DNA from 3 places in the Bacillus pacificus genome. Region 1 is predicted to be linked to each of the others. Evidence: riboswitches for the same ligand, from Rfam matches in the RefSeq annotation. Region 1 holds a riboswitch; each other region holds the start of a gene.
What was found. Region 1 has a riboswitch for thiamine pyrophosphate ahead of thiM (hydroxyethylthiazole kinase). Riboswitches for the same ligand answer to the same signal wherever they lie in the genome.

Region 1 (4,733 bases):
CGCTTATCAGCTTTGTTTCCAGATTCTTTTTTACGTCGCTCTTGGAATGTTGATAATTTCTCGCGATAGCCACATTTACATGCGAAGATTTGTCCAGCACCTTCACCACGTAATTCTAATTTTTTCTTACATTGCGGACAACGAGCGTTTGTTGTACGAGATACATTTTTACGATGACCACATTCACGGTCTTGGCAAACGAGCATCTTTCCTTTTTTGCCGTTTACCTCTAGCATTGGTTTACCGCAATCTGGACAAGACTTTGTTGAAATATTGTCATGTTTATATTTTTTATCACTCGATTTAATTTCAGAAACAATTTCTTTCGTATAGTTTTTCATTTCGGAAATGAATACTTCTTTTTTCAGTTTACCCTTTGCAATTGCCTCTAGCTTTTGTTCCCACTCACCAGTTAATGTAGGTGATTTTAACTCTTCTGGTACTAAATCAAGTAACTGACGGCCTTTTGAAGTAATATGAATATCTTTACCGCGTTTTTCAATTAAGAATGAATTGAATAGCTTGTCGATAATATCAGCACGCGTTGCTACAGTACCTAATCCACCAGTTGATTTTAGCGTATCAGCAAGTTGTTTATTTTGCGTATCCATATATTTTGTAGGATTTTCCATTGCTGAAAGTAAAGTCGCTTCGTTAAAACGTGCAGGTGCTTTCGTTTGACCTGATGTTTGCATAATTAATTTTACAGTTAATGTATCGCCTTTTTCGATGCGAGGTAAAAGTTGTTCTTTTACGTCATCAGTTACATCATCATCTTCAAAGCGATTTTCATATACTTCTTTCCAACCGGCATGTAAAATTGTCTTTCCGCGTGCAATGAATGTTTCATTGCCGACCTTTGTGCGTAACGTTAGTTGTTCGTATTCGAATGCTGGGAATAAAACAGCTAAGAAACGTTTTACAACTAAATCATAAATTTTACGTTCTTTATCTGTGAAGGCTGAGAAGTTAACGTATCCTTCTGTCGGAATAATTGCGTGGTGATCGCTTACTTTACTATCATCAACAAATGATTTATTAGCCTTGATAGGCTTTTGTAATACTTTATGTGCTAAAGGACGATATTCCCCAACGCCGCACGCCTTTAGACGTTCTGGAAGTGTTCCAACGATATCAGATGAAATGTAACGCGAATCTGTACGAGGGTATGTTAGCACTTTATGTTGTTCATACAATTTCTGCATAATGTTTAATGTTTCTTTCGCAGAGTAACCGAACTTTTTATTTGCATCACGTTGTAATTCAGTTAAATCGTAAAGACCAGGAGAGAATGATTTCTTCTGTTTTTTATCAATTTCCATAACAGTAGCATTATGTTTATCTAAACCTTTTACAATACCATCAATTTTTTCTTTATTAAAACTGCGGCTATTGCCATTTGCATCTTGCCAAGTTAGTTTTAATTGATTTGTCGTTTGAGCTTCGATGCCGTAGTAAGTTTGAGCTTTGAAGTTCTTTATTTCATCTTCACGATTAGCGATCATAGCGACAGTAGGTGTTTGCACACGGCCACAGTTTAGCTGGGCATTAAAGCGAGTTGTTAAAGCGCGAGTCGCGTTAAGACCGATATACCAGTCAGCTTCTGAACGTGCAACTGCTGAAGCGTATAAATTGTCATATGCTTTACCTGGTTTTAAATTTGCGAAACCATCTTTAATTGCTTTATCAGTAACAGATGAAATCCATAGACGTTTAATTGGTTTGTTAATTCGAACCTTATCAATAATCCAACGAGCGACTAATTCTCCTTCACGCCCAGCGTCTGTTGCTACAATAATTTCATTTACATCTTTTCTAAGTAGCTGACTTTTTACAGCATTAAATTGTTTCCCAGTTTGTTTAATAACCGTTAATTTCAAACGCTCAGGTAGCATAGGTAAATCTTCTAAATTCCACTTTTTATATTTCACATCATAGCTTTCTGGATCTGCTAATGTAACAAGGTGACCTAAAGCCCAAGTTACAATATATTTACTACCTTCAAGATAGCCATTTCCTTTTTTATCGCACTTCAGTACGCGAGCAATATCACGTGCAACGGAAGGCTTTTCAGCGATTACAACGCTTTTTGACATATTTAAAACATCCTTTCAAATTTCCATACGTTAACTATAGCATACATCTTCTTGAGATTCAGTTTCGCTCCAGATTTGAACGTTTTTTAATGGGATAACATCTGTTTGAAAGTGAATGATCGTGACAGAATATAATATGCACCATGATGAGACTGTGAGAAATAGAAAAGTAAAGAACTTGTTATTTTACTAGAATAAGAGTAGACTTTGAAGTAGATGAATACTAAACACATGGGAGTTTGTGGATACAAACTGAGAGTATGACTAGTCCGTCATTGACCATTTGAACCTGTTGGATAATGCCAGCGTAGGGAGAGTGTAAAAGCACATGTTCAGGCACTTTGCGTACGCGCAAAGTGCCTTTTTGTGTATCTCCCATAACTATAGTTAGGAGATGAGAAGGATGAATATGAAAGAAATTAGTAAAGTAGTGGATTTGGTGAGAGAATCTAATCCGCTCGTTCATAATATTACAAATGTTGTTGTAACAAATTTTACAGCTAACGGTTTGTTAGCGTTAGGGGCATCGCCTGTAATGGCGTATGCAAAAGAAGAAGTGGCAGAAATGGCTAGCATTGCTGGAGCGCTAGTATTAAATATGGGGACACTTCGTCCTGAAGAAGTAGAAGCGATGTTACTTGCTGGTAAATCTGCAAATGTGAACAATGTACCAGTACTGTTTGATCCAGTTGGCGCAGGAGCAACGTCGTATCGAACAGAAGTTGCGAGACATATTCCGGCTGAAATTGAATTAGCGATTATTCGCGGAAATGCAGCTGAAATAGCGAACGTAATTAATGAGAGATGGGAAATTAAAGGGGTAGACGCTGGTGCTGGAAATGGTAATGTCGTAAGTATTGCAAAGCAGGCAGCAGATGAACTAAATACAGTTGCAGTAATTACTGGAGAAGAAGATGTTGTTACAGATGGAGAGCGAACGATTGTTATTCAAAATGGTCACTCTATTTTAACAAAAGTTACGGGAACTGGTTGTTTGCTAACTTCTGTAATAGGAGCATTTGTAGCGGTAGAAAAGGATTATGTAAAGGCAGCGATAGCGGCATTAACGTTTTATGGTGTAGCCGCGGAACTAGCAGCTGCTAAGACAGTAGAAAAAGGACCTGGTAGTTTCCAAATTGAATTTTTAAATCAGTTAGCGAATACCACTTCGGGTGATATAGAGAAGTATGGGAAGATTGAGGTTATATAGTAAGGAGGGAAAATAAATGTCGCGTATTTCAAAGGCAGAAATGTCTAGGTTGTTATCCGTATATTTTATTATGGGAAGTAACAATTGTACGAAGGATCCACTACAAATATTGAAAGATGCACTTGAAGGCGGTATAACAATTTTTCAATTTCGTGAAAAGGGAGAAGGGGCTTTAACAGGAGAAGAACGTATTTGTTTCGCAAAAGAATTACAAGCAATTTGTAAGGAGTATGGTGTACCATTCATCGTAAATGATGATGTGGAACTAGCACTTGAGTTAGATGCGGATGGTGTGCATGTAGGGCAAGAGGATGAAGGAATTACTTCTGTTCGTGAAAAAATGGGGGATAAAATTATCGGTGTATCTACACATACAATTGAAGAAGCGCGCTGGGCAATTGAAAACGGAGCGGATTATTTAGGTGTTGGCCCTATTTTCACAACGAGTACGAAAAAAGATACGAAAGCGGTGCAAGGAACGAAAGGTTTAGCTCATTTTAGAGAACAAGGAATTACAATACCTATTGTCGGAATTGGAGGCATTTCAATTGAAAATACCGCTTCGGTTATAGAAGCAGGTGCGGACGGTGTTTCAGTTATTTCAGCGATTAGTTTAGCTGAATCTGCGTATGAAAGTACGAAGAAGCTAGTAGAGGAAGTGAGTAAGAAGGGGACTTCACACAAATATTAAAGAACATAATGGAAGAATGGACAGTTAAAAATATTTAAACAAACGTTTGATTAAAAAAGCACAAACCCTTTAAAACTTTGGGTTTGTGCTTTTTCTTTAAAACATAATTGAAATTAAGAGCATTCCAATTCCGATAGAAGTGAATGTTGCGATTAGTCCTGGAATCATAAAGCTATGATTTAAAACATATTTACCAATGCTGGTTGTACCAGTACGATCAAAGTTAATGGCAGCAACGATTGTTCCGTAGTTTGGAATGAAAAAATATCCATTTACTGCAGGGAACATCGCGATCAGTAGTGCCGGTGGAATACCGAGTGATAATCCAAGAGGCATTAAAGCACGTACTGTTGCGGCTTGGCTATATAGTAAAATAGATAGAATGAATAATGCGATGGCAAATAGCCATGGCGCACTTGTTACTAGATGCTGAATTGATCCTTGAATCATATTTAAGTTTCCGTTAAAGAAAGTATCTCCCATCCAAGCGATACCGAAAATAGCAACAACTGCTGTTGCCCCCGCTTTAAAGACGTTACCAGACACGATGCTTTCTACATTTGGTTTACAGAAAATAATAATAAGAGCTGCAATCGTTAACATAACCATTTCAATTGTGTTTGGCATGGAAAGACGGGCTAACTTCCCATCAACTATCCATCCTGGACGAAGTACTTCAAATGAACCGAGAAGTACGACAAGAAAAGTTCCTACTAGGAAAAGGATAACTGATAAT
Region 2 (4,733 bases), 2.0 Mb from region 1:
TACATTCAGGAACAATAATGATTTATATATATATATTTGTTTCGGAATGAGTGCAGTTTTTAGCTTGGTAAAGGAACTTCGAAAGCCACAGAAAAATCAGTTCTTAATTTTAGTGGATTCTCTAATTCTGCTAGGAGCTTTATTCCTAGTAGGTAGTATCTTCATCTAAATTACATAACAAGACTACATTAGGGAGCAAAGCAGTCTAGCGAAAGCTAACTGCTTTTTATTAATTTAACTATTTTATGAAACTTTTAAGTATCCGCCATCCCTTTCACATCAACTACTTCTACCATTCGCTCTATCCTTTTTTATTTCTCTCATATTAGTTGGACCTTGCCAAATCCCCACTCGTTTCCAATGTTTTTTCTTTTTTCCGACATACGAAGGGTTAGGATCATACATAATACCAATATCCTTATCCGGTATTCCTTGTATATTTAAATTCTTGACAACCTCAGGTGTTAAACCACTCGATTTTTCTATTCTCGGTCCACTATTCTTTTTAGGCTGTGTATACAAATATCTGCCCAACCGACGTAATTCATCACCAGTCGGGCATACTTTACATTCATTAACACTAAAACTCTCGTTGGATGAGCGATTATAATGACAACGTCTACATTTCTGTTCGATAATTTCGCCAATCTGGTATGTAGCTCTTTTCGTACTCCTTTTGTCAGTTTTTTCATACCATCCAACACAAAACTGCCTTGAGCGCTATAATGAGCGCTTGTGATTGACTTTGTAACTTCAAGCCGGTGTGCACGTTTTTTCGCGGTTGTTCTTCTGCAACACGTATATTGACATGCATAAAGGTCATTCTTTAATTCATGATTCTTTTCCATAATTGCTTTAAATTCATTAAATAATGTATTGTAATCCTCATCACGATATTGAAACTGAGCTTGCATGAGTTTGAGTGCACTTCCGCTTCCAAGCATAACTTTGTTTCTGCCATACTTCTCTCAATTCTTTTTGAAGTGAATCTTTTTCATCAACAACGCCAATAACCTTTATAAAAATTAAAAGTAATTACAATATAAAGAAGTGTTTTATTTGTGATTTTTACAATAATTTTATAAAAACCTAAAAAAGAGGTATTGTCCATACATGCGTATAGCAATACCTCTTTTCTTTATCTTATTACATCTTTTACTTCTGTATCCACTGGCCACTTTTCTAATGTATAAGCCATTTCCCAAAATGAATATTCATATTGGCTGCTAATAATAAAATGTTGTTTCATTCGATTTCGGTCTGCCTCTGTTACTTTTTCAGCTATTGCATCTAATCGTGTGATTTGCTCTTCAACCAATGTTCGGAACCAATCAGATCCATAAGCAGAAATCCATTCGTTATAAATCGGCTCTTCTGGCTGACACTCTTTTAAACGCTCACCAATTTCATAATACAGCCAATAGCAAGGTAAAATTGCTGCAATGATATCACCTAAATGCCCTTCATACGCAGCACGATACATATGTGAAGTATATGCGTATGCAGTTGGAGCAGGGATAAAAGTATCTTTTTCTTCTTGTGTTATCCCTAATTTCTTCGCAAAATTCTCATGTAAAGATAATTCCGCCTCATATGTATTTTGAGCATGGTGTGCCATACGAGCTGTCGTTTCTAATTCTAGTGCTTTTGCAGCTCCTAAAGTTTGTACTCTAGCAAAGTGACTTAAATAATATGAATCTTGAAGCACGTAATAGCGAAAATTAGCTAAATCTAACGTTCCTTCACCAAGTTTTTTTACAAAAGGATGATGAAAACTAGCTTCCCAAATTGAATCTACTTCTTTACGTAATGATTGTGAAAAAGTCATTTAAGTCCCTCCAATTATGTATAAAATTTAAGTATTTACCCACCATTATTAAATCTGTAAAACAAAAAAACTTTCTTTACAGGCGTAAAGAAAGTGAAATTGACAGTTTTTATTTATTAAATAGCAATGTCCTTCCCACTTCCCTACGCTGGTATTAACCAGATCAGGTACTAAGAGTCTCAAATTCCAATTTGATCTCAGCCTATAATAGGCCCCCCTAGTGGATAAAATATTTAATTTTCGTATTGTATTCATCATAACATACTTCATGTAACTGTCAAAAGTTATTCATGATACCACTACTTAAAATCCTTCGTCTTTTCTTACTCTTAATGAAGTTTCAATAATCATATCTAATAGTTTACTATATTCAATTCCCGCTGCAGCTGCACTTTTTGGTAGTAAACTCGCTTGCGTCATCCCTGGTAATGTATTAATCTCCATTACATATGGAATACCATCCTTCACCATCATATCCACCCTTGCATAAACGCTGCATTTTAATGCTTTATAGCAAGCCAGTGACGCTTTGTTTACACGTTCCTTAAGTTCAGCTGGAAGTTCAATAACTTCTTCAATTGTACTAATATCATCATATTTCGCATTGTAATCAAAGAACTCCGCCGCATGTCGAATTGAAATAATAGGTAATTGTTTTCCATCAAAAATGGAACATGTAATCTCGTCACCTTTTATATATTTCTCTATTACTACTTCTGAATCCCATTCGAACACCGTTTCCAGCATTGAAATTAATTCATCTTTATCATAGACAATCTTTACCCCCACACTCGAGCCACCAGAGTTTGGTTTTACCACTAACGGAAATCCTAATTTATCTAATTCATCAACATTTAGATCCTCCATTTTTGTAAGTTCAATCCAATCTGGTGTTTCTATTCCTTCATAACGTAAAATCTTTTTCGAAATATTTTTGTCCATACATATACCGCTAGATAACATATTGCTTCCGCTATAAGGAATACCTAAACTTTCAAGCGTTCCTTGAACAGTTCCATCTTCTCCGTATTTTCCGTGTAATGCGAGCAATGCAAAATCAATGTCTTTCGCTTTTTCGATTAAATCCATTTTTTCATTTAATGTAATTGGTACAATTTCATATTTATTTTTATCTAAATTTGCAATCATTTCATTTCCAGTCATAATGGATACTTGTTTTTCAGAGGATACTCCTCCCATAATAACGCCAATTCTCATTTCCTCAACTCCAAATTTCGTTTTTTATTGTATCACCGATTATTTTAATGCCACGAACTATTTCTTCTTCTTTCAGACGTGAAAATCCTAATCGAAAAGTGGTCGCTCCTTCTCCATCAGAATAAAACACATCTCCAGGAGAAAAAGTAACCCCTTGCTCATAACACTTTTGCAAAAGTGTGCGGGCATGAATTTTTTCTTCTAACTCTATAAATAAATGAAGTCCACCATCACCGGTCATTCTTTGAAACGGAATGTACTCGTTACACGCCCCAACAGCTAACTCATATTTTTTCTTATAAACAGACCTTGCCTTTTTTAAATATTTTTCAAAATATCCTTCATGTAAATATTGAAAAAGAACAGCTTGATCTAAAGTAGATGTGTGAATTGTTCTTGCTCTTTTTACACTTTCTAAATAATGAATCAGCTCTTTATCTGCAATGATCCATCCAACACGTAAACCAGGGAAAAGTACCTTCGAAAAGCTACTAATATAAATCACATTATTACCAGCACCAGCAAAAGTTAATAGTGGGGCTAAATGTGAACCTGAATAACGTAGTTCCTCATTAAATCCATCTTCTATAATAGGAACCTTATATTTTGAAAATAATCTCATCAGTTCCGTTCTTTTCTCTGAACTCGTAACAATACCGGTTGGATTATGATAGGAAGGAATTAAATACGCAAAATCAAACTCTTTTTCACGCAAGCTTTTTTCCACTTCGTTCGTATCAATACCATCTTCATTCATATTTATTCCATCCACTTCAAGACCATGTAGGCGGAAAAGTTTGAGTGCAGCATGATGAGTCGGATTCTCGCAAATAACCCGCCCTGATTTCTTTGATAACGAGGATAGAACAATGTCTAACCCTTCTGTAAATCCATTTGTAATTAAAATGTCTTTATTCGAAATATCTACACCTTTCATTTCCATATAATGAAGTAAATATTTCATTAACGGTCTATAGCCTTTTGCGTATCCGTAATTTAATACGACATCACCTTCAATGGACATACGAGTAAGAAAAGCTCTTTTGAAATTTTCCACATCAAATAGCTTTTCGTCCGGAGCGATACTGTTAAAAACAATCATTCCTTTTTCCCAGCGAACACCATGTTTCATTAAATCTAATTCATCCGCTAATAAAGTAACTGTATTAATTTTATTTTTCCAATCTATTTCAACAGACGAAGTGTTTGAAATATCAACCTTCGCAACAAAATTCCCTTTTCCTTTAACTGCATATATAAGTCCTTCTTGCTCTAAATCCGCATAAGCAGCTAGCACAGTATTTCTGCTCACACTTAATAATTCGCTAAGTTCCCTCGTCGAAGGAATTTTTTGATCCCCGAGCAAATGCCCTTTCATAATCATCTTTTTTAAATAATCTTTCAATTGAATATAAACGGGACGCTCTTTGACAACTTTAAAATCTTTAAACAATTCCTTACCCCCTGCAATCATTTTTGCATAATTATTTCATTCTCAAAAGGTCCACTACATATGTATTTTTTATAAAGGGCGGTACGGTCTTATAAAGTGGAACTTTAATCAATGGGATTGTTTATTAAGCTCACTGATTATTAGCCCTCACGAACCAGGCGTTTTACTACCTGTTACTAAGGGATAAATCTTTACGGTATAAGTTAATTATATCTTTTAAAGCTGCTGCTGCGG
Region 3 (4,733 bases), 770 kb from region 1:
AATCAGTGAGGGGTCTCACTGCCCGCAAATAGCAGGATAAACAACAGAAGCCCGCTTTGCTACCGTCTTAGCAAAGCGGGCTTCTTCTATATTTAAGTTAGGTACTACAGTGTGATCAATCAAGTAAAGAGGTGTAACGTGTTATTGGTATAAATGACTACCCGTTTCTTTAAATTCTTTCGCTTTCTCTTCCATTCCTTTTTCAATTGCTTCTGTCGTTTCTAAATCATTTTCTTTTGCATATTCACGAATATCATGTGAAATTCTCATACTACAAAACTTCGGTCCACACATGGAACAGAAATGAGCCGTTTTCGCACCTTCTGCTGGCAATGTTTCATCGTGATACTCCATTGCACGTTCAGGATCTAAAGATAAATTAAATTGATCGCGCCAACGGAATTCAAAACGAGCTTTTGAAAGTGCATCATCACGCTGATGAGCCGTTTTGTGCCCTTTCGCCAGATCAGCTGCATGCGCAGCGATTTTGTACGTAATAACACCTTCGCGTACATCATCTTTATTCGGCAAACCTAAATGTTCTTTCGGCGTTACATAACAAAGCATCGCTGTTCCAAACCAGCCAATCATCGCAGCTCCAATTGCGGATGTAATATGGTCATAACCTGGTGCAATATCTGTCGTTAACGGCCCAAGTGTATAGAATGGCGCCCCCTGACAAATATCAAGCTCTTTCTCCATATTTTCTTTAATTAAATGCATCGGTACATGCCCAGGCCCTTCAATCATAACTTGCACATCATGTTTCCAAGCAATCTTCGTTAATTCACCAAGTGTTTCAAGCTCAGAGAACTGCGCTTCGTCATTTGCATCTGCAATCGAACCTGGACGTAATCCATCTCCAAGAGAGAACGAAACATCATACTGCTTCATAATTTCACAAATCTCTTCAAAATGAGTGTATAGGAAGTTTTCTTTATGATGGAATAAACACCACTGCGCCATAATTGAACCACCACGCGAAACGATACCTGTCGTACGCTTTGCAGTAATGGGAATGTAACGAAGTAATACACCAGCGTGAATCGTAAAGTAATCTACGCCTTGCTCCGCTTGCTCAATTAACGTATCACGATACACTTCCCACGTTAAATCTTCTGCAATTCCGTTTACCTTTTCAAGAGCTTGATAGATTGGTACAGTTCCAACTGGTACAGGCGCGTTACGAATAATCCACTCACGTGTCGTATGAATGTTTTTACCTGTAGATAAATCCATAATTGTATCTGCACCCCAGCGAGTAGCCCACGTCATCTTCTCTACTTCTTCTGCAATAGAAGAAGATACAGCAGAGTTTCCGATATTTGCATTAACCTTCACGTGGAAATTACGTCCGATAATCATCGGCTCTGCTTCAGGATGGTTAATATTCGCTGGTAAAATAGCGCGACCTTCCGCAATTTCCTTACGAACAAACTCCGGCTCTACTCCTTCACGAATCGCAACATATTCCATCTCAGACGTAATGATGCCATTACGTGCATAATGCATTTGCGTAACATTTGCACCTTGCTTCGCTCTAAGCGGTTTGCGATCCATCTGCGGGAAAACAGGTGTATGTTTTGAAGCCACCTTCACACCGTCATCCTCTGGTTTCACTTCGCGCCCTTCGTATGCTTCTACATCCCCGCGCTCTAGAATCCAAGAGTGGCGCGGCGCCTGCAACCCCTTTTCTAACTCCACTTTATACTCTGGATCCGTATAAGGACCGCTCGTATCATACACACGAATTGGCGGATTCGGAACGCCGTTTGTATCGCTTTGTTCAATCTCACGCATCGGCACCTTCATACCTTCGCGTGGTCCATCCACATACACTTTCTTACTTCCTGGTAAACTCGATTTCAATTCAATTTGCTCAGCTGAAACAGACTGTTTCATAACCTTTGTTGCCCCCCTGTACGTGACAAGGACGAGATATGGCCAGCGTATGCCAAAATAAAAAGAGCCAGGTCCATAAAAAAATAAGGACCTGGCTCATAAAAGACATCATTATGTAAAGCCGTTAACTTCCCTACGCTGGTACGAGCCAGATCAGGTCCAAAGGGTTAAGAAGTTCACGCGCTTCTCTCTCAGCCTACGCATACGTTAGGCACCCCTAGTTTATCACTGATTTAATTTTCAATACTTTCTCATCATACACGATAATCTGAAAAATGAAAACTGATTAATTTTCGATTTAACTAAAGTTGATCTGATAATCTACTACTTAACGTAACTTTTACTGGATTATTCTTCGTGTTTATAACTAAATTTTGTTCTCTTAGTTGCTTCAAAGATTTATCAACTTTATACTTTGTCACATCTAACCCCTTAATCAATACAGATTTCTCAATTCCTTCTCCTTCTAAGCCAAAAATATAGTCTTGACCAATGACAAAAAGAATATCCTGACACAGAGAATCTAATTCTTCAAGTTCGTTTATCAATTGATGCAATTGACCTATTTTTTCAACCCTTTCCGCTAAATCTTCCAATATGTCTTCTTGTGCTTGATACACAATAGAAAAAAATGTTTGGCAGAAAAACGTTAATTCACCTTTATTTAAGTGATTATTGCTCTCATTAAAAATATCATAATAATACTGCTTCAACTTATTAGTCGAATAGGATAAAGTAAGTGCTGTTAATTGATCTAATTCCTCTTTTAAATACATACTAGCAATATACCTGGAGGTACGCCCGTTCCCATCATAAAAAGGATGTATATATCCAAAATAATAATGTGTTACTGCAATTTTGTATAACATCGGTGCATTATATTCATTTAAATATTTTATTAAGTCTTTTAATGAATTTTGTATAAGTATCTCCGGGTAGACTCCCTTATGGATCACTTTTTGAGTAGAAGTTACTACATCTACTGGTCCCCTTCTAAACATTTCTCCATCTAATTGATCTTCTTCTTTTATTTCATCTTTTACTAGGGAGTCATATATTTCTTTAATTTGTTCTAAGCTAGTAATTTTACTATTTTTATCCGAAAGCAATTTAAAATACGAATTTACCAAGCTCAAATGTCTAACCTTTTTTTGAGTTTTTGTTGCTTTTTTTTCTCTTACAGCCATCGCATCAGTCATTTCAGCCCTGGTACTTTGTACACCTTCAATTTCATTAGTACTTATTAATTCATCTACTAACTTTGCTTGAATATATTGTCTAATTGCAATAGGAGGTAATTTATCGGCAACAAATTGAATTTCATTACTTTGTTTAATAATTTGTTCATGAAGAATATCTAATTCCATGTGATTGACATAGAAGCACTCAAACTCATCGCTACTTTTTAGTGGCTTAATTCTAAAAGGAAGCCTTACAGTTCCATAACTATTAATACGCTTTTCGTATTCTGCTTGATAATCAGAAGAGTCCTTATAATAAATCTTAGATAACCTTTCATACATATTACTCACTCCTCCATTATATTATCGTTCCAAAAATCTATATCCATACATAATTTTATTTTTAAGAATCATTTTATATACAAAGAGTTAAAATTTCAATGTTTTTTAACTCTTTGTATATAAATAAAAACAAGCGATTCATTTAAAATCGCTTGTTTTTATTTATAATATTCCACTTACGGAATCATCCAAGTTAAATAATAAGCCTGAACATAAGTCATAATCCCCACAATTATTACGAAGAACAAACTATGCTTTACTGTAAACCGGAATAAATCTGATTCTTTCCCAGCAAGTCCAACTGCTGCACAAGCAATGGCAATCGATTGTGGAGAAATCATTTTTCCGGTTACACCGCCCGTTGTATTCGCTGCAACGAGGAGTACTTCAGATACACCGACTTGCTGCGCTGTAATTGCTTGTAAATTTGAGAATAATGCATTCGCTGACGTATCAGACCCTGTTAAGAATACGCCAATCCATCCTAAGAATGGTGAGAAGAACGGGAATAGTCCGCCAGTTCCTGCTAGTGCCAATGCTAGTGTAGAAGATAGCCCAGAATAGTTTGCGATAAATGCAAATCCTAATACAAATCCAATAGATAAAATTGGCATTTTAAGTTCACTTAAAGTTTCTTTAAATGTTACCACTGCATCTTTTACACTCATTTTCAAAATCAGCATGGAAATGAGACAAGCAATTAAAATTGCTGTTCCCGTTGCTGATAATACATCAAACTTCAAAATTGCCTCGTAAGGAGTCGCTTTATTTACAATAGGCTCTGCTTTCATTACTAAATTGTGCAAGCCTGGAATTTCAAACTTAAATACAAGACTTTCTAACGCGCCTCCTGGAGCAAATAATGCTTTAAAGAAACTTTGACTCCAAATGACTACCATAACCGTTAATACGATAAATGGAGACCATGCCTTTACTACTTTTCCCAATGTTAATTTTGGCATCGATGCCGCTGTTGTTGCAGCTGCTTCTCTATTTGCTTGCCCAGATTGATAAATTTCTTTCGGTTGCCATACTTTTAAGAACAGCGCTAAACTAACTAAACTTACAAGTGCCGACGTAATATCCGGAAGTTCTGGCCCTAAGAATGTCGCTGTTATGAACTGCGTAATTGCAAATGAGCTACCTGCTACAAGTAAAGCAGGCCACGTTTGTCTTACTCCTTTCAACCCGTCCATTAAAAATACGATAAAGAATGGAACAAATAATGATAAGAACGGTAATTGATGTCCAGCCATTTGTCCAATTTTATGTGGATCAATACCTGTTACTTGTCCAGCAACTGTAATC

Region 2: another riboswitch for thiamine pyrophosphate. It lies ahead of tenA (thiaminase II); the one in region 1 lies ahead of thiM (hydroxyethylthiazole kinase).
Region 3: another riboswitch for thiamine pyrophosphate. It lies ahead of thiC (phosphomethylpyrimidine synthase ThiC); the one in region 1 lies ahead of thiM (hydroxyethylthiazole kinase).

What each region holds. Positions count from the first base shown of each region.
Region 1 is NZ_CP086328.1:4,641,246-4,645,978, reverse strand. It holds gene topB (DNA topoisomerase III) at 1-2,096, opposite strand, end outside; TPP riboswitch at 2,318-2,427, shown strand; gene thiM (hydroxyethylthiazole kinase) at 2,491-3,306, shown strand; gene thiE (thiamine phosphate synthase) at 3,323-3,997, shown strand; gene LMD38_RS23965 (anaerobic C4-dicarboxylate transporter family protein) at 4,094-4,733, opposite strand, start outside.
Region 2 is NZ_CP086328.1:2,662,880-2,667,612, forward strand. It holds gene LMD38_RS28630 (hypothetical protein) at 280-405, opposite strand; gene LMD38_RS14030 (hypothetical protein) at 483-944, opposite strand; gene tenA (thiaminase II) at 1,139-1,828, opposite strand; TPP riboswitch at 1,952-2,057, opposite strand; gene ddlB (D-alanine--D-alanine ligase) at 2,132-3,046, opposite strand; gene pdxR (MocR-like pyridoxine biosynthesis transcription factor PdxR) at 3,051-4,499, opposite strand; gene LMD38_RS14050 (homoserine dehydrogenase) at 4,666-4,733, opposite strand, start outside.
Region 3 is NZ_CP086328.1:161,940-166,672, reverse strand. It holds gene thiC (phosphomethylpyrimidine synthase ThiC) at 142-1,902, opposite strand; TPP riboswitch at 2,016-2,131, opposite strand; gene LMD38_RS00745 (Fic family protein) at 2,205-3,425, opposite strand; gene lldP (L-lactate permease) at 3,602-4,733, opposite strand, start outside.